DNA from 3 places in the Pseudomonas sp. BNK-30 genome. Region 1 is predicted to be linked to each of the others. Evidence: predicted binding sites of a transcription regulator. Region 1 holds the regulator's gene; each other region holds the start of a gene.

Evidence for each region. Region 1 encodes sigma-54, which starts transcription at its own class of promoters, with help from an activator protein. Its sites were predicted from a motif close to ANTGGCATNNANNTTGCTNT; they were not measured.
Region 2: the regulator sigma-54 is predicted to act here: its motif matches at 4,434-4,453, upstream of nirB (nitrite reductase large subunit NirB).
Region 3: the regulator sigma-54 is predicted to act here: its motif matches at 4,971-4,990, upstream of glnA (type I glutamate--ammonia ligase).

The regions. Positions count from the first base shown of each region.
Region 1 is NZ_CP179904.1:327,321-337,715, reverse strand. It holds gene ACMGGN_RS01575 (KdsC family phosphatase) at 1-421, shown strand, start outside; gene lptC (LPS export ABC transporter periplasmic protein LptC) at 429-1,001, shown strand; gene lptA (lipopolysaccharide transport periplasmic protein LptA) at 988-1,512, shown strand; gene lptB (LPS export ABC transporter ATP-binding protein) at 1,513-2,238, shown strand; gene ACMGGN_RS01555 (RNA polymerase factor sigma-54) at 2,413-3,906, shown strand; gene hpf (ribosome hibernation-promoting factor, HPF/YfiA family) at 3,986-4,294, shown strand; gene ptsN (PTS IIA-like nitrogen regulatory protein PtsN) at 4,306-4,770, shown strand; gene rapZ (RNase adapter RapZ) at 4,773-5,627, shown strand; gene ACMGGN_RS01535 (HPr family phosphocarrier protein) at 5,648-5,920, shown strand; gene ACMGGN_RS01530 (ZIP family metal transporter) at 5,964-6,857, opposite strand; gene ACMGGN_RS01525 (superoxide dismutase) at 6,869-7,480, opposite strand; gene ACMGGN_RS01520 (hypothetical protein) at 7,482-7,943, opposite strand; gene ACMGGN_RS01515 (class II fumarate hydratase) at 7,971-9,347, opposite strand; gene ACMGGN_RS01510 (FagA protein) at 9,340-9,741, opposite strand; gene pmbA (metalloprotease PmbA) at 9,868-10,395, opposite strand, start outside.
Region 2 is NZ_CP179904.1:3,343,588-3,353,982, forward strand. It holds gene pcaQ (pca operon transcription factor PcaQ) at 38-970, opposite strand; gene nirD (nitrite reductase small subunit NirD) at 1,399-1,761, opposite strand; gene nirB (nitrite reductase large subunit NirB) at 1,761-4,313, opposite strand; gene ACMGGN_RS15570 (molybdopterin-dependent oxidoreductase) at 4,613-8,386, opposite strand; gene map (type I methionyl aminopeptidase) at 8,720-9,496, shown strand; tRNA gene ACMGGN_RS15580 (tRNA-Asp) at 9,583-9,659, opposite strand; tRNA gene ACMGGN_RS15585 (tRNA-Val) at 9,673-9,748, opposite strand; tRNA gene ACMGGN_RS15590 (tRNA-Asp) at 9,919-9,995, opposite strand; tRNA gene ACMGGN_RS15595 (tRNA-Val) at 10,009-10,084, opposite strand; gene rdgC (recombination-associated protein RdgC) at 10,300-10,395, shown strand, end outside.
Region 3 is NZ_CP179904.1:4,386,755-4,397,149, forward strand. It holds gene ACMGGN_RS20325 (glycogen/starch/alpha-glucan phosphorylase) at 1-472, opposite strand, end outside; gene ACMGGN_RS20330 (YkgJ family cysteine cluster protein) at 659-1,063, shown strand; gene typA (translational GTPase TypA) at 1,216-3,036, opposite strand; gene thiI (tRNA uracil 4-sulfurtransferase ThiI) at 3,163-4,617, opposite strand; gene glnA (type I glutamate--ammonia ligase) at 5,089-6,495, shown strand; gene glnL (nitrogen regulation protein NR(II)) at 6,878-7,963, shown strand; gene ntrC (nitrogen regulation protein NR(I)) at 7,960-9,396, shown strand; gene ACMGGN_RS20360 (hypothetical protein) at 9,694-10,131, opposite strand; gene trmL (tRNA (uridine(34)/cytosine(34)/5-carboxymethylaminomethyluridine(34)-2'-O)-methyltransferase TrmL) at 10,130-10,395, shown strand, end outside.

The DNA of each region.
Region 1 (10,395 bases):
CGAATTCAAGACGTTCAACACCCTCGACGGCCAAGGCATCAAGATGCTGATGGCTTCGGGCGTGACCACGGCAATCATCAGCGGGCGCAAAACCCCGGTGGTCGAGCGTCGCGCAAAAAACCTCGGCATCCCGCATCTGTTTCAGGGCCGCGAGGACAAACTGGTGGTGCTCGACGGCCTGCTCGCCGAACTGGGCCTAAGCTATGAGCAGGTCGCCTATCTGGGCGACGACCTGCCCGACCTGCCGGTCATTCGCAAGGTCGGCCTGGGTATCGCCGTGGCCAATGCAGCGCCCTTCGTTCGCCAGCATGCCGACGGCGTGACCCAGGCACGCGGCGGCGAGGGCGCCGCTCGCGAATTCTGTGAGCTTATCATGCAGGCCCAGGGCACCCTGGACGCTGCCAACGCCAACTACCTGTAGGTTGCCCATGTTCAGCAAGAAAGCCCGCAATATTGCGCTGCTCGCGGTGATCGCCGCCCTGCTGGCGGCAATAGGCTACTGGAATGTCAGCCCCGAGAGCTTCCTCGACAAGCCGGTAGCGCAGGTCGACGAAAGCGCGATCGACTATTATGCGATCAACGCCCACAGCGTACAGTTCTTGCCCGATGGCAAGCTGCAGTATGAAATGACCGCCGACAAGGTCGAACACCTCAAGGCCACCGAGGTCACACTGGTGACCACGCCCGACCTGCATATGTACCGCGGCACCGAATACCCCTGGCACATACAGAGCGTGCGCGCCGAGGTCAACCCGGACGGCACCGAGGTCGAACTGATCGACAAGGTGCGCGTGGCCCGCACCGATGAGAAGCAGCGTGAGACCATCATTACCAGCTCACGCATGACCGTGTTCCCGCAGAAGCAATATGCGCAGACCGAGCAAGCCGTTAGAATCGACGGCGCCGGTGGCACAACTACGGGCAAAGGAATGAAAGCGTATTTGAAAGAAGGCAGGATGGACCTGCTCTCTAACGTAAGAGGACAGTATGAGGCTCGTTAAAACCCTCCCCCTTTTGCTCAGCCTGAGCGCAGCACTGGGAAGCGCGAGCGCCTTCGCCCTGCCGACCGACCGTGACCAGCCTATCCGCATCCAGGCCGACAACGCGCACCTGGACGACAAGCAAGGCGTAGCCACCTACACCGGTGACGTGATCATCACTCAGGGCTCGATGATGATCAAAGGCAATACCGTGACCATGACCCGCGCCGCCAACGGTGACATCGACGTGGTCACTTCGGTGGGCAACCTGGCCTATTTCGAGCAGCAGCAAAGCGCCGCCAAGCCTGACAAGATGAAAGGCTGGGCCGTGACCATCCAGTATCAGGCGCAAAAGGACACCGTGATTCTCACCGACCGCGCCAAGGTCGAAAACGAAGGCAACACCACCGAAGGCGAGAAGATCGTCTACAACACCAAGTCCCAGGTTGCGACCGCCGGTCGCGGCGGCAACGTGACCCAGCCACGTCAGCGCATCGACATGGTGATCCAGCCGAAGAAGAAGGCCGAGTAAATGGCAACCCTCAAAGCCCAGCACCTGGCCAAGAGCTACAAAGGGCGTCAAGTCGTGCGTGACGTCAGCCTGTCGATCGACAGCGGTCAGATCGTCGGCCTGCTAGGCCCCAACGGCGCAGGCAAGACGACCTGCTTCTACATGATCGTCGGCCTGGTCCAGGCCGACCAGGGGCGCGTGCTCATCGACAACCTCGATGTCAGCCATCAGCCCATGCACGGGCGCGCACGCGCCGGCATCGGCTACCTGCCGCAGGAAGCTTCGATCTTCCGCAAGCTGTCGGTGGCCGACAACATCATGGCCATCCTCGAGACCCGCAAGGAGCTCGACCGTGAGGGCCGCCGCAAGGAGCTGGAAAGCCTGCTGCAGGAGTTCCACATCAGCCACATCCGCGACAACCTCGGCATGAGCCTTTCCGGCGGCGAGCGTCGCCGTGTCGAGATCGCACGCGCCCTGGCAACCGCCCCCAAGTTCATCCTGCTGGACGAACCCTTCGCTGGCGTCGACCCCATTTCGGTCGGTGACATCAAGCAGATCATCCACCACCTCAAGGCCAAGGGCATCGGCGTACTGATCACCGACCACAACGTCCGCGAGACCCTGGATATCTGCGAAACCGCCTATATCGTCAATGACGGGCAACTGATCGCCGAGGGCGATGCGCAGACCATCCTGGCCAACGAACTGGTCAAGGAAGTTTACCTGGGTCACGAGTTCCGACTCTGATTCAGGGACGCGCCTGGAGCACTGGTTTTACAGCCTTGAATGGGCTTAAGTTGTTACAGTGCTCTAGGCAAACGCTACAATTTAAGGCATAAAACTTGCTTGAAATTGGCGCTCCGGCGCCCTCGTGTAGTGGATGGCGCATGCGCGCCGGCGAACAAGGTATTAGCCCCTGCCATGAAACCATCGCTCGTCCTAAAAATGGGCCAGCAACTGACGATGACCCCGCAGTTGCAACAGGCCATCCGCCTACTCCAGCTCTCTACCCTGGACCTTCAGCAGGAAATCCAGGAAGCGCTGGAGTCCAATCCGATGCTCGAACGTCAGGAAGACGGCGAAGACTTCGACAACAGCGACCCGATGGCGGATAACGCCGAGAGCAAGCCGGCCGCCGAAGTCCAGGACAACAGCTTTCAGGAAAGCACCGCCAGTGCCGAGACCCTGGAAGACGGTGAGTGGAACGAGCGCATCCCCAATGAGCTTCCGGTCGACACGGCCTGGGAAGACATCTACCAGACCAGCGCCAGCAGCCTGCCGAGCAACGATGACGACGAGTGGGACTTCACCACCCGCACATCAGCCGGCGAAAGCCTGCAAAGCCACCTGCTGTGGCAGCTGAACCTGGCACCGATGTCCGATACCGACCGCCTGATCGCAGTCACCCTTATCGACAGCATCAACGGCCAAGGTTATCTGGAAGACACGATCGAAGAGATCTGCGCCGGTTTCGATCCGGAGCTGGATATCGAACTGGACGAAGTCGAAGCGGTGCTGCACCGTATCCAGCAGTTCGAGCCTGCAGGCGTCGGCGCACGCAACCTGGGCGAGTGCCTGTTGCTGCAACTGCGCCAACTTCCGGCCAGCACACCATGGATGGCCGAGGCCAAGCGCCTGGTCACCGAGTTCATCGACCTGCTCGGCGGGCGCGACTACAGCCAGCTGATGCGCCGCATGAAGCTCAAGGAAGACGAGCTGCGCCAGGTCATCGAGCTGGTTCAGAGCCTCAACCCGCGCCCGGGATCGCAAATCGAGTCCAGTGAGCCGGAATACGTGGTGCCCGATGTCATCGTGCGCAAGGACAGCGATCGCTGGCTGGTCGAACTGAACCAGGAAGCGATCCCGCGTCTGCGGGTCAACCCGCAATATGCCGGCTTCGTCCGCCGGGCCGACACCAGCGCCGACAACACCTTCATGCGCAACCAGTTGCAGGAAGCACGCTGGTTCATCAAGAGCCTGCAAAGCCGCAATGAAACACTGATGAAAGTCGCCACACAGATCGTCGAGCATCAGCGCGGTTTCCTGGACCACGGCGACGAGGCAATGAAACCCCTGGTACTGCATGACATCGCCGAAGCCGTGGGCATGCACGAGTCGACCATCTCGCGGGTGACCACGCAGAAATTCATGCACACGCCACGCGGCATCTACGAACTGAAATACTTTTTCTCAAGCCACGTCAGCACCTCCGAGGGCGGAGAATGCTCGTCCACGGCAATCCGCGCGATCATCAAGAAACTGGTTGCGGCGGAAAATCAGAAAAAGCCATTGAGTGACAGCAAGATCGCTGGTTTACTGGAGGCACAAGGCATCCAGGTAGCCCGTCGCACCGTCGCCAAATACCGCGAGTCTCTCGGCATCGCACCGTCGAGCGAACGCAAGCGACTGATGTAGCCCCTCGGATCTGCCACAGCGTTTGTGGGGCAGGTGCAAGACCTGCCTCTTTATGCACGGGCAACAAAGGAGAAGCTGTATGCAAGTCAATATCAGTGGACAGCATGTAGAAGTCACCGAGCCGCTGCGCGATTACGTGCTTGAAAAGCTCGCCCGGGTGGAGAGTCACTTCGACAAGATCACCAACGTGCAGGTCATCATGAAAGTCGAGAAGCTGCAGCAGAAGGTCGAAGCGATCCTGCAGATTCCAGGCGGTGAAGTGGTTGCCAACGCCGAACACGAAGACATGTATGCAGCGATCGATGCCTTGGCCGACAAGCTCGACCGCCAACTGAAAAAACACAAGGAAAAACAGCAAAGCCTGCTGCAAGGTGCAGCCGCCCGCTGATCCCCTCATCCATGATCCGACTTGAAACCATCCTGACCCCCGGCCGTTCCCTGGTGAACGTGCCGGGTGGCAGTAAGAAGCGCGCCTTGGAAAAGGTCGCTAATCTGATTGCCGATCAAATACCCGAGCTGGAGATGCAAGACGTCTTCGAAAAGCTGATCGCTCGTGAAAAGCTCGGTTCCACAGGCTTCGGCAATGGCATCGCCATACCTCACTGCCGGCTCGAAGGCTGCACCTCTCCCGTCAGTGCCCTGCTGCACCTGGATGCTCCGATCGACTATGACGCCATCGATGGCGCGCCAGTCGACCTGCTGTTCATCCTTCTGGTGCCGGAGGCTGCCACCGACGCCCATCTGGAACTGCTGCGCCAGATCGCCAGCATGCTGGATCGCAAGGAAGTTCGCGAGCGCCTGCGTGCCGCCAACAGCAGCGAGGCCCTGTACCAGGTAGTCCTGGACGCACAGAACGAGCACTGAACATGCGCCTGATCATCGTCAGCGGCCGGTCCGGCTCCGGCAAGAGTACCGCCCTCGACGTGCTGGAAGACAACGGCTTTTACTGTATCGATAACCTGCCTGCCGGTTTACTGCCGCAGCTGGCGGAAAACGCGTTGATCCATACAGAGTTGCTGCAACCGAAAGTGGCAGTGTCCATTGATGCCCGCAACCTGCCCAGCCACCTGTCACGCTTCCCCGAACTGCTCGCCGAAGCGCGTGGCCGCCATATCCAGTGCGATGTGCTGTTTCTCGACGCCGACGAGGACACGCTGCTCAAGCGTTTCTCCGAAACGCGCCGGCGTCATCCGCTGACAAATGCAGATCGCTCACTGGCCGAAGCGATCCGCGTGGAAAGCGAACTGTTGGGGCCAATCTCCGACCTCGCCGACCTGAAGATCGACACTACCAGCCTCAACCTTTACCAACTGCGCGACTCGATCAAGTTGCGCCTACTCAATCAGCCTGAGCCCGGCACCGCATTCCTGGTCGAATCGTTCGGCTTCAAGCGTGGCATGCCGGTCGATGCAGACCTGGTTTTCGATGTACGCTGCCTGCCCAACCCGTACTGGAAGCCCGAACTGCGTGAGCATTCTGGCCTGGATCAGCCGGTTATCGATTACCTTGCCGCGCAGCCGGATGTCGAAGAGATGTTTACCGATATCTCGACCTACCTGCTCAAATGGCTGCCCCGCTTTGCCGCCAGCAACCGCGCCTACGTCACCATCGCCATTGGCTGCACAGGTGGCCACCACCGCTCGGTGTACATCACCGAGCGCCTCGGCCAGCTGCTGCAACAGTCCTTGAAAAACGTCCAGGTCCGCCACCGCGACCTCTAGCCCACAGGATCCGCACCACGATGCCCGCCCGCGAAATCACCATCATCAACAAGTTGGGCCTGCATGCCCGGGCGGCCGCCAAGTTCGTCGGCGTAGCCGGGCGCTTCCCCTGCCAGGTGCGGGTGGGCCGCGCACCCGACAAGCTGGTGGACGGCAAGAGCATCATGGCCGTGATGATGTTGGCGGCAGGCAAAGGCACCCAGGTGCACCTGCACACCGAGGGTGAGCAGGACAACGATGCGCTGGAAGCGCTGGTAGCGTTGATCAACAACTACTTCGACGAAGGCGAATAAGCCACCCCAAATCCAGGCTGGCCTCATCGCCGGCAATGCCAATTCAAGACATCGCCGTATCCATCACCATCATCAGGCAAAAACCCACGCACAGCCCGAGGCTGGCCAAACGGTGATGCCCATTGCTGCGCGACTCGGGGATGATTTCCTGGGTCACCACCAACAACATCGCCCCTGCCGCACAGGCCAGGCCCAGCGGTAGCAGCAATTCGGCGACATTCACCAGCCAGGCACAGATCACCGCTGCCAGTGGCTCCACCAACCCCGACGCGGCACCGATCAGAAACGCCTTGAACCGCGGCATCCCCGCCCCTGCCAGCACCAGCGCAATGACCAACCCTTCGGGTACATCCTGCAAGGCGATACCCATGGCCAGGCTGTCAGCGTCGGCCATGCCACCGCCCGCCGAAACACCGATAGCCATGCCTTCAGGAATGTTGTGGGCGATGATGGCGATCACGAACAGCCAGATTCGCGCCGCGATCACCGGCTGCCTCTCGTTGCCGACCAAGGCCTCGGGCGAAGCACCTGAGACTTTCAGATCGACCACGAACAGGCACATCGCACCGAACAGTAAACCGGCACTGATCAGGCCTCCCGCGCCCCAAGGGCTGAAACCTATGGACTGAGCGGCATCCAGCCCAGGGATGATCAGCGAGAAAGCGGTGGCCGCCAGCATCACACCGGCCCCGAAACCCAATAAGGTATCGGCCAGGGCCACCGGCATGTTGCGAATCACCAGCACCGGTACCGCGCCCAGCGCTGTTCCCAGCGCGCACAATGCGCCGCCCTCAAGGGCACGCAACATGCGTGGGTCCAGGTCCAGCCAGGCGATGCCCCGGGCCACCAGCAGGGCTGTGCCAACCAAGAGCAGCAAAGTACCCAGCGCCAGCCGGAACAGGCGCACACTACTGACCGACATCACCTCTGAGCGCATACCGGTCCGACTCACTGGCTGGCTTCGAGATAACGACGTTCCACTTCGGCCCAGTCAATTACGTTGTAGAAAGCCCCAATGTATTCCGGGCGACGGTTCTGGTACTTCAAGTAGTAGGCATGCTCCCACACATCCAGGCCGAGGATCGGTGTGTTGCCATGCATCAGTGGGCTGTCCTGGTTGCCGCTGCTTTCCACCACGAGTTTCTGCTCAGGGGTCACGCTGAGCCAGGCCCAGCCGCTGCCGAAGCGGGTCAGCGCAGCTTTGGTGAAAGCTTCCTTGAACGCCTCGAAACCACCCAGTTCAGCCTCGATGGCCTTGGCCACCAGGCCCTGTGGCTGGCCGCCGCCTGTGGGCGACATGACCTTCCAGAACAGCGAATGGTTGGCGTGACCACCCCCATGGTTGGTCACCGCGCCTCGCAGGTTCTCCGGCAACTGCTTGACCGCAGCAACCAGCTTTTCAACCGGCCATTCAGCCCACTCGGTACCTTCGACCGCGGCGTTGAGGCCGTTGACGTAGGTCTGGTGGTGCTTGGTGTGGTGGATTTCCATGGTCTGGGTATCGATGTTCGGTTCCAGCGCATCGTAGGCATAGGGCAATGCAGGCAAGGTATGAGGCATATCAATGGATTCCGTAAGCTTGGGTTGTGGGCGGCAGGTCCGGCTGGGCAGCCAGTTCACTGGCCAAGGGCGCCTGGCGATCGAGCAGACGCTCGGTGCGCGGATACTGGCCGTACTCGGCAATGAAGCTCAGCAATTGGGTGTAAGTGCGCCCGCTGTGGCGCAGCGCGGCATCACGCAGCGCCTGCGGCAAACGCGCTTGCTGGCTGGCCTGGAGCAGGCGCTGGTGAGCGGCGCACAGGTAGTCGACGCTCTCCTGCGGCTGGTTCAGGCGCAGGTGCAGGTCGGCCAGGTTGTGATGGGCGACGACGAACGCCGCCACCGCTTCGTCGACGTCATGCCAGCGCTCCAATAGCACCTGGGCCAGAGCCAGGGCTTGCAGGTAGAGTTCCCGGGCATCGACCAGCTCGCCCTGTTCGAACAGGCGATTGGCGGCCTCGGTGGTGCGTTTCCAGTGCTGCATGACACGTCTCCTGGGCGATGACGCGGGTCAGATGCCCCCAGCGGTGAGTTTTTCCGGGTCCAGCAGCGCCTCGAGCTGATCGCGCGACAGGTCGGTATGCTCCAGCGCCACGTCGATGATCGGCCGGCCCTGCTTGTAGGCGGTCTTGGCGATCTCGGCGGCCCTGAGATAGCCGATGATCGGGTTCAGCGCGGTGACCAGGATCGGGTTGCGCGCCAGGGCTTCCTTGAGCTTGTTCTCGTTGACCTTGAAGCTGGCGATGGCCTTGTCGGCCAGCAGGCGGCTGGCATTGGCCATCAGCTCGATACTCTCCAGCAGGTTGCGGGCAATCACCGGCAGCATCACGTTGAGCTCGAAGTTGCCCGACTGGCCGGCAACGGCGATGGTCGCGTCGTTGCCGATCACCTGGGCGGCAACCATGGCGGTGGCTTCCGGGATCACCGGGTTGACCTTGCCCGGCATGATCGAGGAGCCAGGCTGCAGGCCTTGCAGTTCGATTTCACCGAGGCCGGCGAGCGGGCCGGAGTTCATCCAGCGCAGGTCGTTGGCGATTTTCATGAGTGCCACGGCTGTGGTCTTGAGCTGGCCGGACAGCGCCACGGCGGTGTCCTGGGAGCCGATCAGGGCGAACAGGTTCGGTCCTTGGGTGAACTCGACCTGGGTGAGGCCGCTCAGCTGACGGGCAAAGCCTGCGGCGAACTGCGGGTGGGCGTTGATCCCGGTGCCCACGGCAGTGCCACCCTGGGCCAGGGCCTGCAGGCTCGGCAAGGTCGCTTCGATATGCGCCTTGGCGCCGTTGATCTGTGCTGCCCAGCCATCGAGCACCTGGCTCATGCGCACCGGCATGGCATCCATCAGGTGGGTACGGCCAGTCTTCACGTACTGATGCACCTGCACCGATTTGGCTTCGATCACCTGAGCCAGGTGAGCCAGGGCGGGCAGCAACTGCTCATGCAGCGCCAGTGCGGCACTGACGTGGATGGTGGTCGGGATGATGTCGTTGCTGCTCTGGCCACAGTTGACGTGGTCGTTGGCATTGACCGGCTCACCGAGCAGGCGGCTGGCCAAGGTGGCGATCACCTCGTTGGCATTCATGTTCGAGCTGGTGCCGGAGCCAGTCTGGTACACGTCCACCGGGAAGTGCTGGATGAAGTCCTCGGCAAGCAGCTGCTCGACCGCCTTGACGATGGCTTGGCCCTGGGCGGCGGAAATTTGCTCAAGCTCGATGTTGGCCTTGGCTGCCGCAGCCTTGGCCAGCAGCAGGGCACGAATGAACTGGGCCGGCATACGCTGACCGCTGATCGGGAAATTGTCGACCGCGCGCTGGGTCTGGGCGCCGTACAGGGCCTGGGCCGGCACTTGCAGTTCACCCATGCTGTCACGCTCGATACGGGTATCACTCATCATCAAATCCTTGCATCAGTTCATCGGGGGAAATGGACGGCAGCAACCGGCAATTGGCCAGTTGCAGAGCGTAGGGTTGCCAGCGCTGGTTCTGTTCGCGGCGGTCCAGGTTGCGCAGTTCAAGCAGAGGGCGCCAGGCCTGGTCCAGGCACTGGCAACGCCAATGCCATGGCAGCATGCGATCGCAAGCGGTATCCAGCAGCAGGCGGAAGGAAGTCAGAGCCACCGTCCATGGCGAGGTATCCGTGCAGCACACCAGGTAGCGGCCTTCGGCAAGGTAGTGCTCGATCAGGCGCGGCTCGTCGGGTTCGAGCGCGCAGCGGATGCGCCGGCTGAGCCAGCGCCAGTTTTCCAGGTAGGGCAGTTCGCGCAGGACAGGTTTCATGAACATCATCACCGAAGCTTTGGGTAATGATATTCATTATTAAATGATAAACGTAATCACTTCAAGCGCGGATTGAGCAAATAAAAACCCGGCACAGTGGCCGGGTTTTTAGGTTTTGCTTAACGCTCAAGCAACTCAGCTACCTGCAACGGTCATCCGCTCGATCAACACCGAGCCCGTGTGAATATTGCTGCGGGTTTCAAGATCGCTGCCAATCGCGACAATCTGCTGGAACATGTCCTTCATGTTGCCGGCAATCGTCACTTCCTGCACCGCATGCTGGATCTCGCCATTCTCAACCCAGAAACCTGCGGCACCCCGTGAGTAGTCGCCCGTGACCATGTTCAGGCCATGGCCCATCAGCTCAGTCACCAGCAAACCGCGCCCCATGCGCCGGATGAGTGCTGCCTGATCTTCGATGCCATGGGTGACATACAGGTTATGCACGCCACCGGAGTTGGCCGTGCTTGGCAAGCCGAGCTTGCGGCCGGAATAGGTGCCCAGCAGGTAAGACACCAGCTCCCCTTTATCGACAAACGGCTTGGCATAAGTCGCCAGGCCATCACCGTCGAATGCCGCGCTGCCAAGGGCACGCGGAATATGCGGGCGCTCGTCCAGCGTCAGCCAGCTGGGGAACAGACGCTGGCCAATGGCACCATCGAG
Region 2 (10,395 bases), 2.4 Mb from region 1:
GCGTTTCTGGGCCAGGAACGCTCGGCTACAACGAAGCTTACGGGTACAACCGCTCGCGATATTGCCCCGCCACTTCCCGCAATACATCGCACACCCACTGCCCCGGCAGGCTCAGCGCCAAGGCGGCATTGCGGCAGATGCCCACCGACCCGCCTGGCTCCCGCACCCCCAGATCGAGCTCGGCCAACTCACCGCGGCGCAGGTCAAGCAGCACTGCATCACGCGGCGCCACCCACACGGCATCACTGCCCAGCAGGTAGCGGCGGCTCAAGGCCAGCGAAAGGGTCTCCAGGCGCTGCGCCGGCAGTTGAATGCCGCATTGCACGAACAGGCTGTCGGCGTGCTGGCGAATGGTAGTGCCCGGTGGTGGGAGCACCAGTGGATAACGGCCAACGCGTGATCGGTCTACCTGCATACTGGCCAGCAAGGGGTGCCCGGGGCGCACGACCAGGGCCATCGACTCGCTGTACAGGTGTTCGAACGACAACCCCTGGATCTGTGGGCTGTCGGTCATGCGCCCGACCACCAGTTCCAGTTCGCCCAGGCGCAACTGGCCGAGCAACTGTGCACTGGCGCCGGTCACCACGCTGATCAGCAACGCTTCATGGCGTTGATGCAGGCGGCACAGCACCTCGGGCATCAGCAGGCCTTCGACCGTGGACAGCACGCCGATGCGCACCTGCGACGGCGCCCGCGCTTCACCGCGCAAGCTGCTCACGCCGTCGCGCAGGGCCTGTACGCTGGGCCCGGCGTAATGCATGAAGCGGGTGCCGGCCGGGGTCAGCTCGACGCCCTGGCGGCTGCGCTCGAACAGGCGCGTCTCGAGCAGGTCTTCAAGCTCCTTGAGGGTCTTGGAAATTGCCGGCTGGCTGATCGCCAGAATGTCGGCGGCCCTGGCCAGGCTGCCCTGCCGGGCAATCTCCAGGAAGCACAGCAGGTGGCGGTACTTGATGCGGGTGTCGAGGTTCATGCGCCAAGCTTACCGCATCGCCACCTGTGGCGTATCCGGGTCGCGCTGCTGGCGGCTGGCGGCTTGCGGCTTGCGGCTTTCAGATCGGGTGAATATCCATTCGCCATGGAGGCGCTGATTCACCTTTGCGCCCTTACGGCGGGTTACTTTGGTCGTGGCCAAAGTAACCAAAACCGTCGGCTCCCATCATCCGGCCCCTACGCTGCGCTCCGGGGTTCCCTCGCTCCGGCCTTGCTCCCGGGAGGACCGCGCTGACGGCCCATCCATGGGCCGCAGCGCTTGACGGGCATCCATGCCCGTCACCTCCCTTCGCAAGACCTGCGCTCGGCCTCCTGAAGTCGCAATCGGCGGCGCCTGAGCTATCGCGCGCTTAGAAGCAAAAGCAAAGCAAAGCAAGAGCAAGCGCAAGAGACAGGCAAGAGCCGGGATCAGGCCATCGCCACTTCCACCGCCTCCCCGTTCATTCGTACCGGCCACACACGTAACCGCTGGCCGGGATCTTCCAGGCACGCACCGCTGTGCAGGCTGAAGTGCTGTTTGTACAGCGGTGCTGCCACCACCAGCTCGCCTTGCAGGCTGCCCACCAGCCCGCGGCCAATGATGTTGGCTCCGGAGCGTGGGTCGCGGTTGTCCACCGCGTACAGGCTCTGCGCCTGCCCAGGCAGGTAGAACAAGGCGACCTGGGTGCCATCGAGCCACACCACCACACCAGAGTCGGCGACCAGGTCATCGGTGTTGCACACCGCTTGCCAGTTGGGTTGCTTTGCCACAGCAGCATTGGACAGGTTCATCACACAGCCTCCTCGACGGTAGGGATCAGGTGCAGGGGTGCAGCGGGGCGACGCTGTTCACGCTCGCGGACAAAATGCACGTCCGGGTCGGCGCGTCGATCGTTGACGAACGTACGGAAGCGCTTGAGCTTTTCCGGGTCGTTGAGGGCGTTGGCCCATTCGCATTCGTACTGCTCGACCACATGCTGCATCTGCGCTTCCAGCTCGGCAGCCAGGCCCAGGCTGTCGTCGAGGATCACCTGCTTGAGGTAGTCCAGGCCGCCGTCCAGGCTTTCGCGCCATACCGACGTGCGCTGCAGCTTGTCGGCGGTACGGATGTAGAACATCAGCACGCGGTCGATCAGGCGCACCAGGGTCTCATCGTCCAGGTCGGTAGCGAACAGTTCGGCATGCCGTGGGCGCATGCCGCCATTGCCACAGACGTAAAGGTTCCAGCCTTTGTCGGTGGCGATCACGCCGATGTCCTTGCTTTGCGCCTCGGCACATTCGCGGGTGCAGCCAGAGACCGCGAACTTGAGCTTGTGCGGGCTGCGCAGGCCCTTGTAGCGGTCCTCCAGGCGCAGCGCCATGGCGACGCTGTCCTGCACACCGTAGCGGCACCAGGTGCTGCCTACGCAGGACTTCACCGTGCGGGTCGATTTGCCATAGGCGTGGCCAGTCTCGAAGCCGGCCTCGATCAGCTCGCCCCAGATCAGCGGCAGCTCGTGCAACTGGGCGCCGAACAGGTCGATGCGCTGGCCGCCGGTGATCTTGGTGTAAAGGTCGTACTTCTTGGCCACCTGACCGATCACGATCAGTTTGTCCGGGGTGATTTCGCCGCCGGGAATGCGCGGCACCACCGAGTAGGTACCGTTTTTCTGCATGTTGGCCATGAAGGTGTCGTTGGTGTCCTGCAGTGGCACCAGCGCAGGGTCCATGATCGGCTGGTTCCAGCACGAAGCGAGGATGTTGCCCACCGCCGGCTTGCAGATGTCGCAGCCGACATGGCCCTTGCCATGGCGCGCCAGCAAGTCGTTGAAGGTGCGTATGCCACCCACCCGCACCAGCCCGTACAGCTCCTGGCGGGTGTAGGCGAAGTGCTCGCACAGGCTCTTGTCCACGGTCACGCCACGGGCGGTGAGTTCATGCTCGAACACTTGCTTGAGCAACGCCGCGCAGCCGCCACAGCCGGTAGCCGCTTTGGTGCAGCCTTTGACCGCGGCAAGGTCGGCGCAACCACTGTCGATCGCTGCGCACACTGCGCCCTTGCTGACGTTGTGGCAGGAGCAGATGGTCGCGCTGTCAGGCAGCGCATCGGCGCCCAGGGCCGGTGCGCCACCGCTTTGCGGCAGGATCAGCGCCGCCGGGTCGGCAGGCAGGGCGATGCCGTTCTGAGCGTATTGCAGCAGTGTGTCGTAGTAGCTGTTGTCGCCCACCAGCACCGCACCGAGCACATGCTTGCCACTGGCATCGACCACCAGCCGGCGATAGGCGGCGTTGGCCTCGTCGATGAAGCGGTAGCTGCGCGAGCCGGGCGTGGCGCCATGGGCGTCGCCGATGGAGCCGACATCGACGCCCAGCAGCTTGAGCTTGGTCGACATGTCGGCCCCGGTGAATTCCCCGGCCGCCTCGCCCAACAGCAGCGCCGCCAGGTTGCGCGCCATGCTGTAGCCCGGAGCAACCAGGCCGAACACGCTGCCGTTCCACGAGGCGCATTCACCGATGGCGAAGATGCGTGGGTCGCTGGAGCGGCAGTGATTGTCGATCACCACGCCACCGCGCGCGGCGATCTCCAGGCCGCAGGCACGGCCCAGGGCGTCCTGCGGGCGGATGCCGGCAGAGAACACGACCAGGTCGGTTTCCAAGTGTTCGCCACCGTCGAAATTCATCCGGTAGCGGTAGGCCTCACCGTCGCTGATCGACTGGGTAGCGCGCGACAGGTGCACGCCGACGCCCAGGGCTTCGATCTGCGCCTTGAGCGCGGCGCCGCCTTCAGCATCCAGTTGCACCGGCATCAGCCGCGGGGCGAACTCCACCACATGCGCTTGAAGGCCCAGGGACTTAAGGGCGTTAGCTGCCTCGAGGCCCAGCAGTCCGCCGCCAACCACCACGCCACGGGTGGCATCAACGGCAGCGGCGCGTATCGCGTCGAGGTCGTCGAGGGTGCGATAGACCAGGCGCGCGTTGCCGCTGGAGCCCTCGATCGGGGGCACGAAGGGGTAGGAACCGGTGGCCAGGATCAGCTGGTCATACCCATAGCGGCCTTCGGCGGTAACCACTTCACAGCGCTCGCGGTCGATTTGCAGCACCGCTTCACCCAGGTGCAGGTGCACACCGTTGACGCCATAGAAGCCCTGCTCGCACAGCGCCAGGGTTTCGGCACAGCTGCCGCCGAAGTATTCAGACAGGTGCACGCGGTCGTAGGCGCGCTGGCGCTCCTCGCCGAACACACGCAGCTCGAAGCGCGCCAGCGCGCCGCGTTCGACCAGTTGCTCGACGCAATGGTGGCCCACCATGCCGTTGCCGACGATGACCAGTCGCTCTCGTTGCCCGCTGCTCGCTGTTGCCTTCATAAGCCGATCCTCGATCAAAAAAGCGCCTGGAGCCGAAGCTCCAGGCGCCTTTGCCTGTATTCATCACGGTGTGCCCCCGGTTGATCGCCGTTGATCAGTGGGGCTTGTTGTGTTGGAGATAAAGCATGGAATGTGCCAGTTATGTTGCCTGGCCCGGCCCTATCGCCGGCAAGCCGGCGCCCACAGCTGCAGCACAGGGCTTGAGAGCAGCGGAGCCCGTGCAGGAGCCGGCTTGCCGGCGATAGCGCCAGCCCAAACCATGCACATTCAAGGTGCGTTGCTCCCCATCCTGGAGCATTTCAGTACACATCCCGCCGATACCGCTTGGCCTTGCTCAAACCTTCCACATAGGCATCGGCATTCACACCCCCATGCTCGGCAATGATCTCGCGCAGCACCGCATCCACATCCTTGGCCATGCGCTGAGCATCACCACAGACATAGAAGTACGCCCCCGCCTCCAGCCACTGCCACACCTGTGCACCCTGCTCACGCATCCGCTGCTGCACATAGATTTTCTCTGCCTGGTCGCGGGAAAACGCCGTATCCAGGCGCAGGTGTCCGCTCGCCTGCCAGGCCTGCAACTGCGCGTGGTAATAAAAGTCGGTGGCTGCATATTGCTCGCCGAAGAACAGCCAGTTTTCCCCTTTTGCACCCCGCGCCTCGCGCTCTTCGAGGAACGCACGAAACGGTGCGATGCCTGTACCGGGGCCAATCATGATCAGCGGTACATCATCGTCATCAGGCAGGCGGAAATGCCTGGACGCCTGGGGGAAGATCGCCACCTTCGCAGCCTGCCCCCGGTCAGCGAGGAAGCTTGAGCACACCCCTTTTCGCTGGCCATAACGTACGGTAGAGACGGTCAGATGCACCTCGCCGGGGTGGGCAATCGGGCTTGAGCTGATCGAGTACAGCCGCGGTTGCAGGGGTTTGAGCAGTTCGAGCCAGGTTGCCAGCGGCAGGTCCTGTGCAAACGCGCGCAGCACGTCGACCAACTGCCGGCCCCACAGCCAATCCTGCAGTGCGGCCTTGCGTTCAGGCTGCAACAGGTGCCGCAGGTCGTCAGCCTGCTGGCTGAACACCTGCAGTTGCTGTGGGGTGACCCTGGCAATTTCCAGGTGCGACTCCAGTGCCTGGGCCAACGGCATGGGCGGCTGGCCCTTGAGTTGGACCTGGGTCTTGCCGTCCTGCTGCATCAGCGCCAGCAATTCCTCCACCAGCGCCGGGCAGTTGCGGGGCCACACGCCCAGCGCATCGCCCGCTGCGTAGGTGAAGCCGCTGCCTTGAATATCGAACACCAACTGGCGGGTTTCCTTGCTCGAGCCGGGGCCACTGAGCAGGTTGTTTTCCAGCAGGGTAGCCGCCCACGGCCGTTGCTTGCTGCAGGGCGCAGCCAGTGCGGGCTCGTTGACCGGTAGCGCTACGCCAGCGCTGCCCAGCTCGGGCAACAGCGCGTCGAGCCAGGTGGCAAAGGCCTCATCGAAATCCGGTTCACAATCGACGCGCGGCAGCAGGCGGCGCCCGCCCAGTTCGGCCAGGCGCTGGTCGAGCTTGCGACCAAACCCGCAGAACTGGGCGTAACTGGAGTCGCCCAGGGCCAGCACGGCATAAGGCAGCTCGGCGCAGTGGGCGCCCTCCTCGCCCTGCAGCGCCCGCCAGAACGCGGTGGCGCTGTCGGGCGCATCACCATCGCCGAAGGTGCTGGCAATCAGCAGCACACTGGCCGCACCTTGCAGCTGGCTTGGGCTGACCGCCTCCATGCAACTGAGCTGTACCTGCAGCCCTGCGCCGTGCAAACGCTCTGCGCAGCGCTCGGCCAGCGCCTCGCCATTGCCGGTCTGCGAGGCCCACAACACCTGATGTCGGGGCGGGCCGGGGGGCATGGCCAGCAGCACGCGGGCAGGCTCCGGGGCAAGGGTGGTGGTGCCAAGGTCGAGGGCATCGATGCGCTCGCCGGCAACCCGCTCAAGGGCCACGGCGCAGTGCTTGAGGGCAGGCTGCAGCGACAGCGGGTCGACCGCATCGCAGGTCACGGCATTGATTGCCAGGTGCTCGCCGATCACATCGTTCCAGTGGAACGGCGCGAAGCAATCGCCCGGCATGACCCGGTCGCTGACACGCGCCGGCAGCACGGCCCGGCCACGGCGCGAGCGGATCGCCACCTGGTCCTTGTCCTGGATACCCAGCCGCGCGGCATCCTCGGGGTGGAGTTCGACAAAGGGGCCGGGCTCCAGCCTGTTCAGCGCCGGTACCTTGCCGGTCTTGGTCAGGGTGTGCCACTGGTGTTGCACGCGGCCGGTATTGAGCACCAGCGGGTAATCGGCGTCCGGCAACTCCGACGCGGGCAGCCAGGGCCGGGCGAAGAAGCGGGCCTTGCCACTGGCTGTGGGGAACACAAGGGACGAGGGTGCGCCTTCTTCGATGTAACGCACGGGGCTGCGGTCGTCCACGCGGCCCGGCGCGCAAGGCCACTGGTGCGGCTTGTCACGCAGTTGCGGGTAGCCGACCCCACGCAGGTCGTAACCGGTGAGCGGGTTGTGGAAGCGGCGGATTTCGTCATACACCGCTTCGGCGTCGGGGTAATCGAAGGCCTCGGCATAACCCATGGCACAGGCGACCCGGGCGATGATCTGCCAGTCCGGCAAGCTCTGGCCTGGTGCAGCCACGGCGCGAGGCATCAGTGTGAGGTTGCGTTCGCTGTTGATCATCACGCCCTCACCTTCAGCCCAGAGGGCGGCGGGCAGGAGAATGTCGGCGTAAGGGTTGGTTTCGGTGTCGAGAAAGGCATCCTGGGTGATCACAAGCTGCGCCTGGCGCAGGCCATCGATCACCTGCTGGCGGTTGGCGACGCTGGCCACCGGGTTGCTGCAGATGATCCAGCAGGCCTTCACTTCACCCGTTTTCATCTGCTCGAACAGCGCTACCGTGCCCTCGCCGCTTTCTGCACGCAGGCTGCCGGGTGCCAGGCCCCATTGCGCTTCGACAAAGCTGCGGTCGGCGTCGATCAGCGCCGAACGTTGGCCCGGCAGTCCCGGCCCCATGTAGCCCATCTCACGGCCACCCATGGCATTGGGCTGGCCGGTCAGCGAGAACGGGCCACTGCCGGGGCGGCAGATGGCGCCGGTGGCCAGGTGCAGGTTGCACAGCGCATTGGTATGCCAGGTGCCGTGCACGCTCTGGTTCAGGCCCATGGTCCAGCAGCTCATCCATTCACCCGCGCTGCCGATCAACGCGGCAGCCTGGCGGATGTCATCTTCTGCAAGGCCGGTGATGGCCGCGACGCGTTCAGGCGTGTAGTCCTCGAGGAAGGCTGGCAGCGCTTCCCAGCCCTCGGTGTGGCGGGCAATGAAGGCGCGGTTTGTCTGGCCATTGCGGTGCAGCAGGTGCAGCAGGCCGTTGAGCAGGGCCAGGTCGCTGCCGGGGCGCACTTGCAGGAACAGGTCGGCCTTGTCGGCGGTGGCGGTGCGCCGCGGGTCGACAACGATCAGTTTCGCTCCAGCCTTTACCCGGTCGAGCAGGCGCAGGAAGAGGATCGGATGGCAGTCGGCCATGTTGGCACCGATCACCAGGAACACCTCGGCACGCTCGAAGTCCTGGTAACTGCCGGGCGGGCCATCGGCCCCCAGCGAGAGTTTGTAGCCGCTGCCGGCGCTGGCCATGCACAGGCGTGAATTGGACTCGATATGGCGCGTGCGGATAAAGCCCTTGGCCAGTTTGTTGGCCAGGTACTGGGCCTCCAGTGACATCTGCCCGGAGACGTAAAGCGCTACGGCGTCCGGGCCGTGCTGGTCGATGATGCCGCGCAGGCGCTCGGCAGCCTGGGCGATGGCCTGGTCCATGCTGCTGCGCGCCGGTTCATGGTCGCGTTGCTGGCGTACAAAGGCACTTTCCATGCGCCCGGCGGCGGTCAGGGGCAGGTGCGCGGTGAGGCCTTTGGTGCAGAGGCGGCCGAAGTTGCTCGGGTGCAGCTTGTCACCGCTGATCTTGCTGACCTTGCCATCGGCCACGCTCATGACGATGCCACAGCCTACGCCGCAATAGGGGCAGACGCTGCGTACTTCGGTGCTGGCCATGGGGGGGTCTCCTGGTGCAAACGCAAAAGGCGCCGGCTGCCCCCGGCTTGCTTTGCAAGCGAGGGCAACACGGCGCCTTTGTCGTGAAGGGTTGAAGGCGGTCGACGTTGACGGCCTTGATGGTGGTCTTTCAGCAATTGTTGGGCCAGCTGTGCCCTGGGGCCGCTTTGCGGCCCTTTCGCGACACAAGGCCGCCCCTACAGGCGCTAGCCATGTGCCGCTAACGGTTGCACAGCAGCCCCAAAACGGTGACCGACGCACCATCAGGTGGCAGCCGGGCGCCCCATGGCGCTATGCTGAAAGCTTTCCGCCTCAGAGCTACTTTGCACCCACATGTCCCAGGTGATCCTCAAGACCCCCGCCCAACTCGACCTTATGCGCAACGCCGGCCGTTTACTGGCCCAGGTATTCGCCGACCTCGATACCTTCATCCGCCCCGGCGTGACCACCATGCAGATCAACGACCGCGCCGAGGCCTTCATCGTCGGCACCCTCAAGGCGCGCCCGGCGAGCAAGGGCCAGTACGGTTTCCCCTACGCGCTCAATACCTCGGTGGACCACGTGGTCTGCCACGGCATGCCCAAGGCCGATGAGGTGTTGAGTGAAGGGTCGATCATCAACGTCGACATCACGCTGGAACAAGGCGGCTATATCGCCGACTCGTCGAAAATGTATTGCCTGGGCCCGGTCAGCGATGAGGCACGGCGCCTGGTCGACACCACCTATGAGGCCTTGTGGAAGGGGATTGAGCAGGTGCGCCCGGGGGCGACGCTTGGCGACATCGGCCACGCCGTCCAGGCCCATGCCGAGGCGGCGGGCTACAACGTGGTGCGCGAGTACTGCGGCCATGGCATTGGCCAGCAAATGCATGAAGGGCCAGAGGTGCTGCATTACGGCCAGCGCGGCATGGGCATGAAGCTCAAGCCGGGCATGGTGTTTACCATCGAGCCGATGATCAACCAGGGCGGGCGTGGCACGCGGACCTTGAAGGACGGGTGGACGGTGATTACCCGTGACCACACGCTGTCGGCGCAGTGGGAACATACCGTCGCGGTGACCGAGGATGGGGTCGAGGTGCTGACGCTACGCAAGGAAGAGCACGTGGGCTGAGCGCACGGCGCAGACACAAAAAAAGCGACCCTAAGGTCGCTTTTTTTGTTACTTCCGGGTGTTCAGTGGGCCCTGGAAGTGGAATATGGCGCAGCGGACGGGACTCGAACCCGCGACCCCCGGCGTGACAGGCCGGTATTCTAACCGACTGAACTACCGCTGCGCTATTCATCGAGTGGTGGGTGATGACGGGATCGAACCGCCGACCCTCTGCTTGTAAGGCAGATGCTCTCCCGGCTGAGCTAATCACCCTTCGTCTCGGTGAGGCGCGCATTCTACGGAGCAAGCGCAAGCGTGGCAAGTCGTTGGGCTGTTTTTTTTAAAAAAATTGAAAAGATTCAAACAGCACAAACAAAAAAAGCGACCCTAAGGTCGCTTCTTTTGTTACTTCCGGGTGTTCAGTGGGCCCTGGAAGTGGAATATGGCGCAGCGGACGGGACTCGAACCCGCGACCCCCGGCGTGACAGGCCGGTATTCTAACCGACTGAACTACCGCTGCGCTATACATCGAGTGGTGGGTGATGACGGGATCGAACCGCCGACCCTCTGCTTGTAAGGCAGATGCTCTCCCGGCTGAGCTAATCACCCTTCGTCTCGGTGTGGCGCGCATTCTACGGAGGGAGCGCCACCCTGGCAAGCACATTTTTCAACTTTTCTAAAAAAAATTCTCAGGCCTTTCAAAGACCTAGCGCCGTCTACGGTTTCTTTCCTCTATATGGCTGCTGGCCCGATGACAGGGCTGGCCTGGAACGGCTGCACGGAGAATAATGCCCCCCTTATGCATTAAGGAGAGACTCACCCTCATGTGGTTCAAGAACCTGCTGACCTACCGCCTGACCCAGGATGTCCCGTTCGAGGCTGAAGCACTGGAGGCCGCCCTGGCCAGCAAGCCGGCCCGC
Region 3 (10,395 bases), 1.4 Mb from region 1:
TGGCCTGGCGGAACAGCCCGTGCTCATAGCGGATGCCGTAGCCGTGGGCGGCGATGCCCAGCGTCGACATGCTCTCCATGAAACAGGCGGCCAGACGGCCCAGGCCACCATTGCCCAGTGCGGCGTCCGGTTCCAGCAGGCGGATGCGCTCCAGGTCCACGTCCAACCCCTCCAGCGCATCACGGGCGATGTCCAGCAGGCCAAGGTTGCTCAGGCTGTCGTAGAGCAGGCGCCCGATGAGAAACTCCAGAGAGAGGTAATAGACCCGTTTCTGGCTGCGCCGGTAGGCCTGACGGGTGTGATCCATCCAGTGATCGACCATGTGATCACGGGCAGCCAGGGCAATGGCCTCGAACCAGTCGTGGTCAAAGGCGTGCTCCGGGTCCTTGCCGACCGCGTAGGTCAGCTTGTCCAGTACAGCGGCGCGAAAGTCGGCCACCTCGGCGTCACGTGCTTTGGGTTCCTGGGACATGCGGCATCCTCGGGCAAATTGGCAAAAGCGGCGGGAGAGTGTTGAGACTAGACCCTTCGACAGGGAGTGACAGCCTCGGTTCGCAGTTTTCATGCCGGCTTGGCCAATCCGGCAAAAGGTTGTTCACAAATTGAACAACTCCGGTATGATCGCGCGCCCCAAGACCGTGATCCGCCACCTATAACGATGAAAACGACCCTGATTGCCGCAGCCGAAGTCGACCGCCTGGAAACCTGGCAGCGCTATGCCAGCCACATGTGCGGGGGCTGCCATTCGACCTGCTGCACCCTGCCTGTGGAAGTGAAGATCAAAGACCTGATCCGCATCGGCGTGGTGGATGAGTTCGAAAAGGACGAACCGCCAAAGAACGTGGCCAAACGCCTGCAGAAGGAAGGCATCATCGAACGCTTCAACCAGAAGTCGGGGATCTTCACCCTGACCCGGATGAGCAACGATGATTGCATGTATTTGGACCGCAAGAGCCGGCTGTGCACCATTTATGACAAGCGCCCGGATACTTGCCGGAACCACCCGAAGGTAGGGCCGCGGCCGGGGTATTGCGCTTACAAGCCCAAGGTGGCCACGCGCTGATCATTGGCCTCACCGCCCCAAAATCGTTGCGCAAGGACCTGTGGAAGCCGGCTTGCCGGCGATGAGGCCGGTACAGCTGATACAAAAAGCCCAGACAAAAAAAACGCCCCCGGCCTTTCGACCGGGGGCGTTTTCATTCAGCCTGAGCTAACTCAGTTCTTGGCTTTCTTGGCAGCGCGGGTACGCTCGCCTTCGTCCAGGATCTTCTTGCGCAGACGGATCGACTTCGGCGTAACTTCGCACAGCTCGTCGTCCTGGATGAATTCCAGAGCCTGTTCGAGGGTGTGACGAACCGGCGGAACCAGGGCGATGACTTCGTCTTTGCCCGAAGCACGCATGTTGTCGAGCTTCTTGCCCTTGGTAGGGTTCACGCCCAGGTCGTTGTCACGGCTGTTCAGACCGATGATCTGACCGTTGTAGATCTCCTGGCCGTGCTCGACGAACAGCTTGCCGCGCGCCTGCAGGGTTTCCAGGGAGTAGGTCAGTGCCTTGCCGGTCTCGACCGAAACCAGTACGCCGTTGAGGCGGCCGGACATCTGGCCCGACTTCATGGTGTCGTAGCGATCGAAGATCGAGGTCAGGATGCCTGCGCCGTTGGTCAGGGTCAGGAACTGGTTACGGAAGCCGATCAGGCCACGGGCTGGAATGTTGTACTCCAGGCGAACACGGCCCTTGCCATCCGGAACCATATTGGTCAGGTCGCCTTTACGCAGGCCCATTTCTTCCATGACCTTGCCCTGGGATTCTTCAGGGATGTCGATGGTGACGTTCTCGAACGGTTCCTGCTTGACGCCACCGACTTCGCGGATGATCACTTCAGGACGGCCTACGGCCATCTCGAAGCCTTCACGGCGCATGGTTTCGATCAGTACCGACAGGTGCAGCTCACCACGGCCCGATACCTTGAACTTGTCAGGGGAATCGGTTTCCTGAACGCGCAGAGCAACGTTGTACAGCAGCTCTTTGTCCAGACGGTCCTTGATGTTACGGCTGGTGACGAACTTGCCTTCCTTGCCGCAGAACGGCGAGTCGTTGACCTGGAAGGTCATCGAAACGGTTGGCTCGTCAACGGTCAGCGGCTTCATCGCTTCGACGGCTGTCGGGTCGCACAGGGTGTCGGAGATGAACAGCTCGTCGAAACCGCTGATGCAGACGATGTCGCCAGCCTGGGCTTCTTCGACGTCGATACGGTGCAGGCCGTGGTGGCCCATCAGCTTGAGGATACGGCCGTTACGCTTCTTGCCGTTGGTGTCGATGGCGACCACCGGAGTGTTCGGCTTCACGCGGCCACGGGCGATACGGCCAACGCCGATAACACCCAGGAAGCTGTTGTAGTCCAGTGCCGAGATCTGCATCTGGAACGGGCCTTCACGGTCAACGTCCGGCGCAGGTACGTTGTCGACGATCGACTGGTACAGCGGGGTCATGTCTTCGGCCATGGCGGTGTGGTCCAGACCGGCGATGCCGTTCAGGGCCGAGGCGTAGACCACTTTGAAGTCCAGCTGCTCGTCGGTAGCACCGAGGTTGTCGAACAGGTCGAAGATCTGGTCCAGAACCCAGTCAGGACGGGCGCCCGGACGGTCGACCTTGTTGATCACGACGATCGGCTTCAGGCCGGCTTCGAAGGCCTTCTTGGTCACGAAGCGGGTTTGCGGCATAGGGCCGTCCTGGGCGTCGACCAGCAGCAGCACGGAGTCGACCATGGACATTACACGCTCAACCTCGCCACCGAAGTCGGCGTGGCCGGGGGTGTCGACGATGTTGATGTGGTAGCCGTTCCAGTTGATGGCGGTGTTTTTCGCCAGAATGGTAATGCCGCGCTCTTTTTCCTGGTCGTTGGAGTCCATTACGCGCTCGTCGTTGAGCTCGTTACGTTCCAGGGTGCCGGACTGACGCAGGAGTTTGTCGACCAGGGTGGTTTTACCATGGTCAACGTGGGCGATGATGGCGATGTTACGCAGATTTTCGATCACAACTGTATCTCGATCAGAGGATTCGGTTGCCGCCAGTCTAGGCGGCCAATATGAAGGTAAAAGGCTCAGCGGGCCCGGCGGTCGGGAGGGCGATGGCGGATGCTGCCGCCATACAGCCCTGGGGTCTTATGCCGGACGATAAACACGCACATTGGCATGTCCCTCACTGAGCAGGTGGTGTGCGTGCAATCGGCTCATCACACCTTTGTCGCAATACAGCAAGTACTGGCGGGTTTCATCCAGCTGCTTGAACTTGCTGTTGATCGCGTAGAACGGCATCACCTGAACTTCGATACCCTCGAGCACCAAAGGCTCGTCTTCCTGGGCGTCAGGGTGACGGATGTCGATCACGATCTGGCCTGGCAGCGCTTCGCTTACTTCCTCGATTTCCACGTCCTTGCCCAGCTCGTCGATCACGTGGTCGATCGAGATGAACTTGGCACGTTCGAGGGCGCGCTCCAGCACGGCCATGTCGAACTGCTTCTCTTCATGCTCCATGCGGTGACGCTTGGCATGGGTGGTCGGGTTCACCGAGATCACGCCGCAATATTCAGGCATGTGCTTGGCGAAGTCGGCGGTGCCGATTTCGGTCGCCTGGTCGATGATGTCCTGCTTGTGGCTGGCCAGCAATGGGCGCAGCACCAGCTTGTCGGTGGCCGAGTCGATGATCGACAGGTTCGGCAGCGTCTGGCTGGACACCTGGGAAATCGCCTCGCCGGTGACCAGCGCATCGATTTCCAGACGATCGGCCATGCGCGCAGCGCCGCGCAGCATCATGCGCTTGAGGGTCACGCCCATGTAGCTGTTGTCGACCTTGTTGAGGATCTCGCCGACCACTTCTTCGAACGGCACGCTGATGAACAGCACGCGCTGGCTGCTGCCGTACTTTTTCCACAGGTAGTGGGCCACTTCCATCACGCCCAGTTCGTGGGCACGGCCGCCGAGGTTGAAGAAGCAGAAATGGGTCATCAGGCCGCGACGCATCATCTGGTAGGCCGCCACGGTGGAGTCGAAACCGCCGGACATCAGTACCAAGGTCTGCTCCAGGGCGCCCAGCGGGTAGCCGCCGATGCCTTGGTGCTGGTTGTGGATCACGTACAGGCGCTGGTTGCGGATTTCGATGCGCACCGTCACTTCAGGTTGCTTCAGCTCGATGCCAGCGGCGCCGCACTGCTGGCGCAACTGGCTGCCAACGTAGCGGTCGACGTCCATCGAGGTGAAGTCATGGTGGCCCCCGCGCTTGCAGCGCACGGCGAAATACTTGCCGGCCAGCAGGTGGCCGAAGTGCTGCTTGCACTTGGCGACGATATCGTCGAAGTCACCGAGCGGGTATTCCTCCACCTGCAGGAAGTGGGTAATGCCCGGGGTGCAGGTGAGCCGCTCGATCATCTCGCGCTGGACTTTTTCGTCTTCGACGCGGGTGACCACTTCGAGGTTGTCCCAGACACCATCGACCGCGAGCTCAGGGTCGAGGTCCTTGAGCACGTTGCGGATGTTCTTGCCGAGCTGGCGGATGAAGCGCTTGCGTACCGGCCGGCTCTTGATGGTGATTTCTGGGAAGACTTTGACGATAAGTTTCATTGGTTAACAGCGCGCGCAGGGCCTGCCGAAAAATGAGGGGCGCGAATTATATCGGAAATTGCTCAGGATTTGACCAACTTTTGTACAGAAGGTTGGATTTATATTGCCTGTACTGGCCTCATCGCCGGCAAGCCAGCATCTACAGGACGTCGGTAGGCCTCAAGACTGCGCTTAGGGTGTGGGAGCTGGCTTGCCAGCGATGAGGCCCTTAAAGGAAGCACACAACCCGATCTGTGCACGCTATTGGTGCGCCCACAGCAAAAGCCGCCTCGTAAGGGTGCGTTTTTCGCCGCCAAACCGCCGCCAAATGCCCGCAAACGCCCCCTTTTATCCCGGCCTCGCCATTTTCGGGCACTGGCATGCAATTTGCTCCCTTGTGAGGCAGGTAAGCTTGGCCGACTATCCGCGCCCGGCAACACCCTTTTTTCCAGGGCAGCGGCCCACCGCGCTCTAGACCATCCGGAGGACAACATGTCGAAGTCGGTTCAACTCATCAAAGATCATGACGTCAAGTGGATTGATCTGCGTTTCACGGACACCAAAGGCACTCAGCATCACGTGACCATGCCAGCGCGTGATGGCCTGGACGAAGACTTCTTCGAAGTCGGCAAGATGTTCGACGGCTCCTCCATCGCTGGCTGGAAAGGCATCGAAGCCTCCGACATGATCCTGATGCCGGTCGACGATACCGCCGTACTGGACCCGTTCACCGAAGAGCCGACCCTGATCATCACCTGTGACATCGTCGACCCGTCGAGCATGCAGGGCTACGATCGCGACCCGCGTGCGATCGCCAAGCGCGCTGAAGAGTACCTCAAGAGCACCGGCATCGGTGACACCGTCTTCGCCGGCCCAGAGCCTGAGTTCTTCATCTTCGACGAAGTGAAGTTCCAGTCGGACATCTCCGGCTCGATGTTCAAGATCTTCTCCGAGCAAGGCTCGTGGATGACTGGCGCTGACGTGGAAGGCGGCAACAAAGGTCACCGTCCTGGCGTCAAAGGCGGCTACTTCCCGGTTCCGCCGTTCGACCACGACCACGAAATCCGTACTGCCATGTGCAACGCACTGGAAGAGATGGGCCAGACCGTCGAAGTTCACCACCACGAAGTGGCGACTGCCGGCCAGAACGAAATCGGCGTCAAGTTCAACACCCTGGTGAAGAAAGCTGACGAAGTACAGGCCCTGAAATATGTCGTGCACAACGTTGCCGACGCCTACGGCCGTACCGCCACCTTCATGCCAAAGCCACTGTACGGCGACAACGGCTCGGGCATGCACGTGCACATGTCGATCTGGAAAGACGGCAAGAACACCTTCGCGGGTGAAGGCTATGCCGGCCTGTCCGAAACCGCCCTGTACTTCATCGGCGGCATCATCAAGCACGGTAAGGCCCTGAACGGCTTCACCAACCCGTCGACCAACTCCTACAAGCGCCTGGTTCCAGGCTTCGAAGCCCCGGTAATGCTGGCCTACTCGGCACGCAACCGTTCCGCCTCGATCCGTATCCCTTACGTCGGCAGCCCTAAAGCCCGCCGTATCGAAGCGCGCTTCCCGGACCCATCGGCCAACCCGTACCTGGCTTTCGCAGCCCTGCTGATGGCTGGCCTGGACGGCATCCAGAACAAGATCCACCCAGGCGATGCTGCCGACAAGAACCTGTACGACCTGCCGCCTGAAGAGGCGAAAGATATCCCGCAAGTTTGCGGCAGCCTGAAAGAAGCTCTGGAAGAGCTGGATAAAGGCCGTGCGTTCCTGACCAAGGGCGGCGTGTTCTCCGACGACTTCATCGATGCCTTCATCGAACTGAAGAGCGAAGAAGAGATCAAGGTCCGTACCTTCGTGCACCCGCTGGAATACGAGCTGTACTACAGCTGCTGATTTGATTGGCGCATTGCGCCGATGAAATCCCGGAAACGGCCTTCTCATGAAGGCCGTTTTTGTTTTTCCAGCCGTCCCGATCGGAAGCGCCCCAACACCCTGGCGCCATACGCCACGCGCACCGATGCTCTATATTGGTGCAATGCAACGTTGCATGCCCCGCCCCGCACCCCAAAACAGGTCACGTTGAACGGTAAATCAGTGCTTTCTGGTCCGAATAGGCGCAATTTCGGGGGTTTATAAAGCAATCCCGCTTCTTTTCGGAGCCTTGGTTTGTTTCTTGCATTTTCTACGCAAAGAGCCTGGCATGAGCAGATCCATAGTGCGCCGGCCACGCTCACCGCCATGCCCGGCAAGCGCCAAAAGAGGTCAACGACGCCTTATGACCATCAGCGATGCACAGCACCGTCTGCTTCTGGACAACCTGACCACCGCCACGCTCTTGCTTAACGCCGAGCTGCGCCTGGAATACATGAACCCGGCTGCGGAAATGCTCCTGGCCGTGAGTGGGCAGCGCAGCCACGGGCAGTTCATCAGCGAACTGTTCACCGAATCGTCCGAGGCGCTCAACTCCCTGCGCCAGGCGGTCGAGCAGGCGCACCCGTTCACCAAGCGCGAAGCCCAATTGACCTCGCTGACCGGCCAGACCATCACCGTTGACTATGCCGTGACGCCCATCCTGCACCAGGGCAACACCCTGCTGTTGCTGGAGGTACACCCGCGTGACCGCCTGCTGCGCATCACCAAGGAAGAAGCCCAGCTGAGCAAGCAGGAAACCACCAAGATGCTGGTCCGCGGCCTCGCCCACGAGATCAAGAACCCACTGGGAGGCATCCGTGGCGCGGCGCAACTGCTGGCCCGGGAGTTGCCCGAAGATGGCCTGCGCGACTACACCAACGTGATCATCGAAGAGGCCGATCGCCTGCGCAACCTGGTCGATCGCATGCTCGGTTCGAACAAGCTGCCATCGCTGGCCATGACCAACATTCACGAAGTCCTTGAGCGGGTCTGCAGCCTGGTCGACGCAGAAAGCCAAGGATGCATCACTTTGGTGCGCGATTATGACCCGAGCCTGCCGGACGTGCTGATCGACCGCGAACAGATGATCCAGGCGGTACTGAATATCGTGCGCAACGCGATGCAGGCGATCAGCTCACAGAACGAGTTGCGCCTGGGCCGCATCACCCTGCGCAGTCGCGCGATGCGCCAGTTCACCATCGGCCATGTGCGCCACCGACTGGTGGCCCGCGTCGAGATCATCGACAACGGCCCCGGCATCCCCAGTGAACTGCAAGACACCCTCTTCTATCCCATGGTCAGTGGCCGCCCGGACGGTACCGGGTTGGGCCTGGCCATTACCCAGAACATCATCAGTCAGCACCAAGGCCTGATCGAGTGTGAAAGCCACGCCGGCCACACCGCCTTTTCGATCTTCCTGCCGCTGGAACAAGGAGCCACCGCCTCATGAGCCGAAGTGAAACCGTATGGATCGTCGACGATGATCGCTCCATCCGCTGGGTCCTGGAAAAAGCCCTGCAACAGGAGGGCATGACCACCCAGAGCTTCGACAGCGCCGATGGCGTGATGGGCCGCTTGGCCCGGCAGCAGCCGGACGTGATCATTTCCGACATTCGCATGCCCGGCGCCAGCGGCCTCGACCTGCTGGCACAGATTCGCGACCAACACCCGCGCCTGCCGGTCATCATCATGACCGCCCATTCCGACCTGGACAGCGCAGTGGCGTCGTACCAGGGGGGCGCTTTCGAGTACCTGCCCAAACCGTTCGATGTCGATGAGGCGGTCTCGCTGGTCAAGCGCGCCAACCAGCATGCGCAGGAGCAGCAAGGCCTCGATGTGCCCCAGGCCCTGGCCCGTACGCCGGAAATCATCGGTGAAGCCCCGGCGATGCAGGAGGTGTTCCGTGCCATTGGGCGGCTGAGCCACTCCAACATCACCGTGCTGATCAATGGCGAGTCCGGTACCGGCAAGGAGCTGGTGGCCCACGCCCTGCACCGCCACAGCCCGCGGGCGGCCTCACCGTTCATTGCCCTGAACATGGCCGCCATACCCAAGGACCTGATGGAGTCGGAGCTGTTCGGCCACGAAAAAGGCGCCTTCACCGGCGCGGCCAACCTGCGACGCGGCCGCTTCGAGCAAGCGGACGGCGGCACCTTGTTCCTCGACGAAATCGGTGACATGCCTGCCGATACGCAGACCCGCCTGCTGCGGGTGCTGGCCGATGGGGAGTTCTATCGTGTGGGCGGCCATGTGCCCGTAAAGGTCGATGTGCGAATCATCGCTGCAACCCATCAAAACCTCGAGTCACTGGTACAGGCTGGCAAGTTCCGTGAAGACTTGTTCCATCGCCTGAACGTGATCCGTATTCATATCCCGCGCCTGGCCGACCGCCGCGAGGACATCCCCGCGCTGGCACGCCACTTCCTTGGCCGCGCCGCTCAGGAGTTGGCCGTCGAACCGAAGCTGCTCAAGCCGGAAACCGAAGAATTCATCCGCAACCTGCCTTGGCCTGGCAACGTCCGCCAGCTGGAAAACACCTGCCGCTGGATCACCGTCATGGCGTCCAGCCGCGAAGTGCTGGTCGGCGATCTGCCGCCCGAATTGCTCAACCTGCCGCAGGACGCTGCACCGGTGACCAACTGGGAGCAGGCGCTGCGCCAATGGGCCGACCAAGCCTTGGCACGCGGGCAATCCAACCTGCTGGACAGCGCCGTGCCCAGCTTTGAACGGATCATGATCGAGACGGCGCTCAAGCATACTGCCGGGCGCCGCCGGGATGCAGCGGTGCTGCTGGGGTGGGGGCGCAATACCCTGACCCGCAAGATCAAGGAACTGGGGATGAACGTGGATGGCGGGGATGATGATGAGGGCGATGATCACTGACTTCCCGCTGAATCAGTAACACCGTTGGGGCCGCTTGGCGGCCCCAACCATTTCCGGCCCATGCACCGAAGCTGTGCCAGCTGCACCGCGCCAAGGCACAAATCCCCTCAAAAACCGGCCAGATCGCCCTGAAACCCAATGTTTCCAGGCTTTTCAAAACTGGCACGCCACCTGCAATACGTAATGTATCTCCAGTTTCGGGGGCCTCGGTACAGGCAGGCCGGGAATCCCCTCTTTTACACGCAGTAGCGCAAGCTTTGGGGACCCTGGTACAGGCAGGCCGGGACATCCCCTCTTTTATTCGTGCAGCCTCACCTGCACCCGCCAGCGCCCCGCGTCCTCTGCACCGGCCCATTCGCCACGCAGAGGGCGCGCGGCAATCACGCTCAGCAGCAACCCTTCCTCACTTTTCTGCAAACGCCAGCTCACCGGCTTGCCCTGCAGGGTCAGTTGCCCACGCTGGGCTTTACCTTCGGCCTGGAACAGCAACGCGACCGTACCCTGGACATTCTCGCCATGCAGCTTCGGTTCATCGTTGAACCACAGGTCCAGCCCGTCCTGCACCACCTCCACCCGCTCAAGCACGAGCGCTTCGGGTGCAGTCAGACGGCCGATCATCAAACCGACCATCAAGCCGACGATCGCCAACGAGAGCAAAACCTTCGGCAAGCCCTTCGAACGCACATCAGGTTCGGGGGTAGAATGCTCGCCATCTTCACGCTTGGAGCCGTGCATGTTTCACGTCATCCTCTTTCAACCTGAAATTCCGCCCAATACCGGCAATATCATTCGCCTCTGCGCCAACAGTGGCTGCGCGCTGCACCTGATCGAACCGATCAGCTTCGAGCTCGACGACAAGCGGCTGCGCCGTGCTGGGCTGGATTACCACGAGTATGCCACGCTCAAGCGCCACGAAAGCCTGGCCGGATGCCTGGAGAGCCTGGGCAACCCACGCTTGTTCGCCTTTACCACAAAGGGTTCGCACCCGTTTCATGAGGT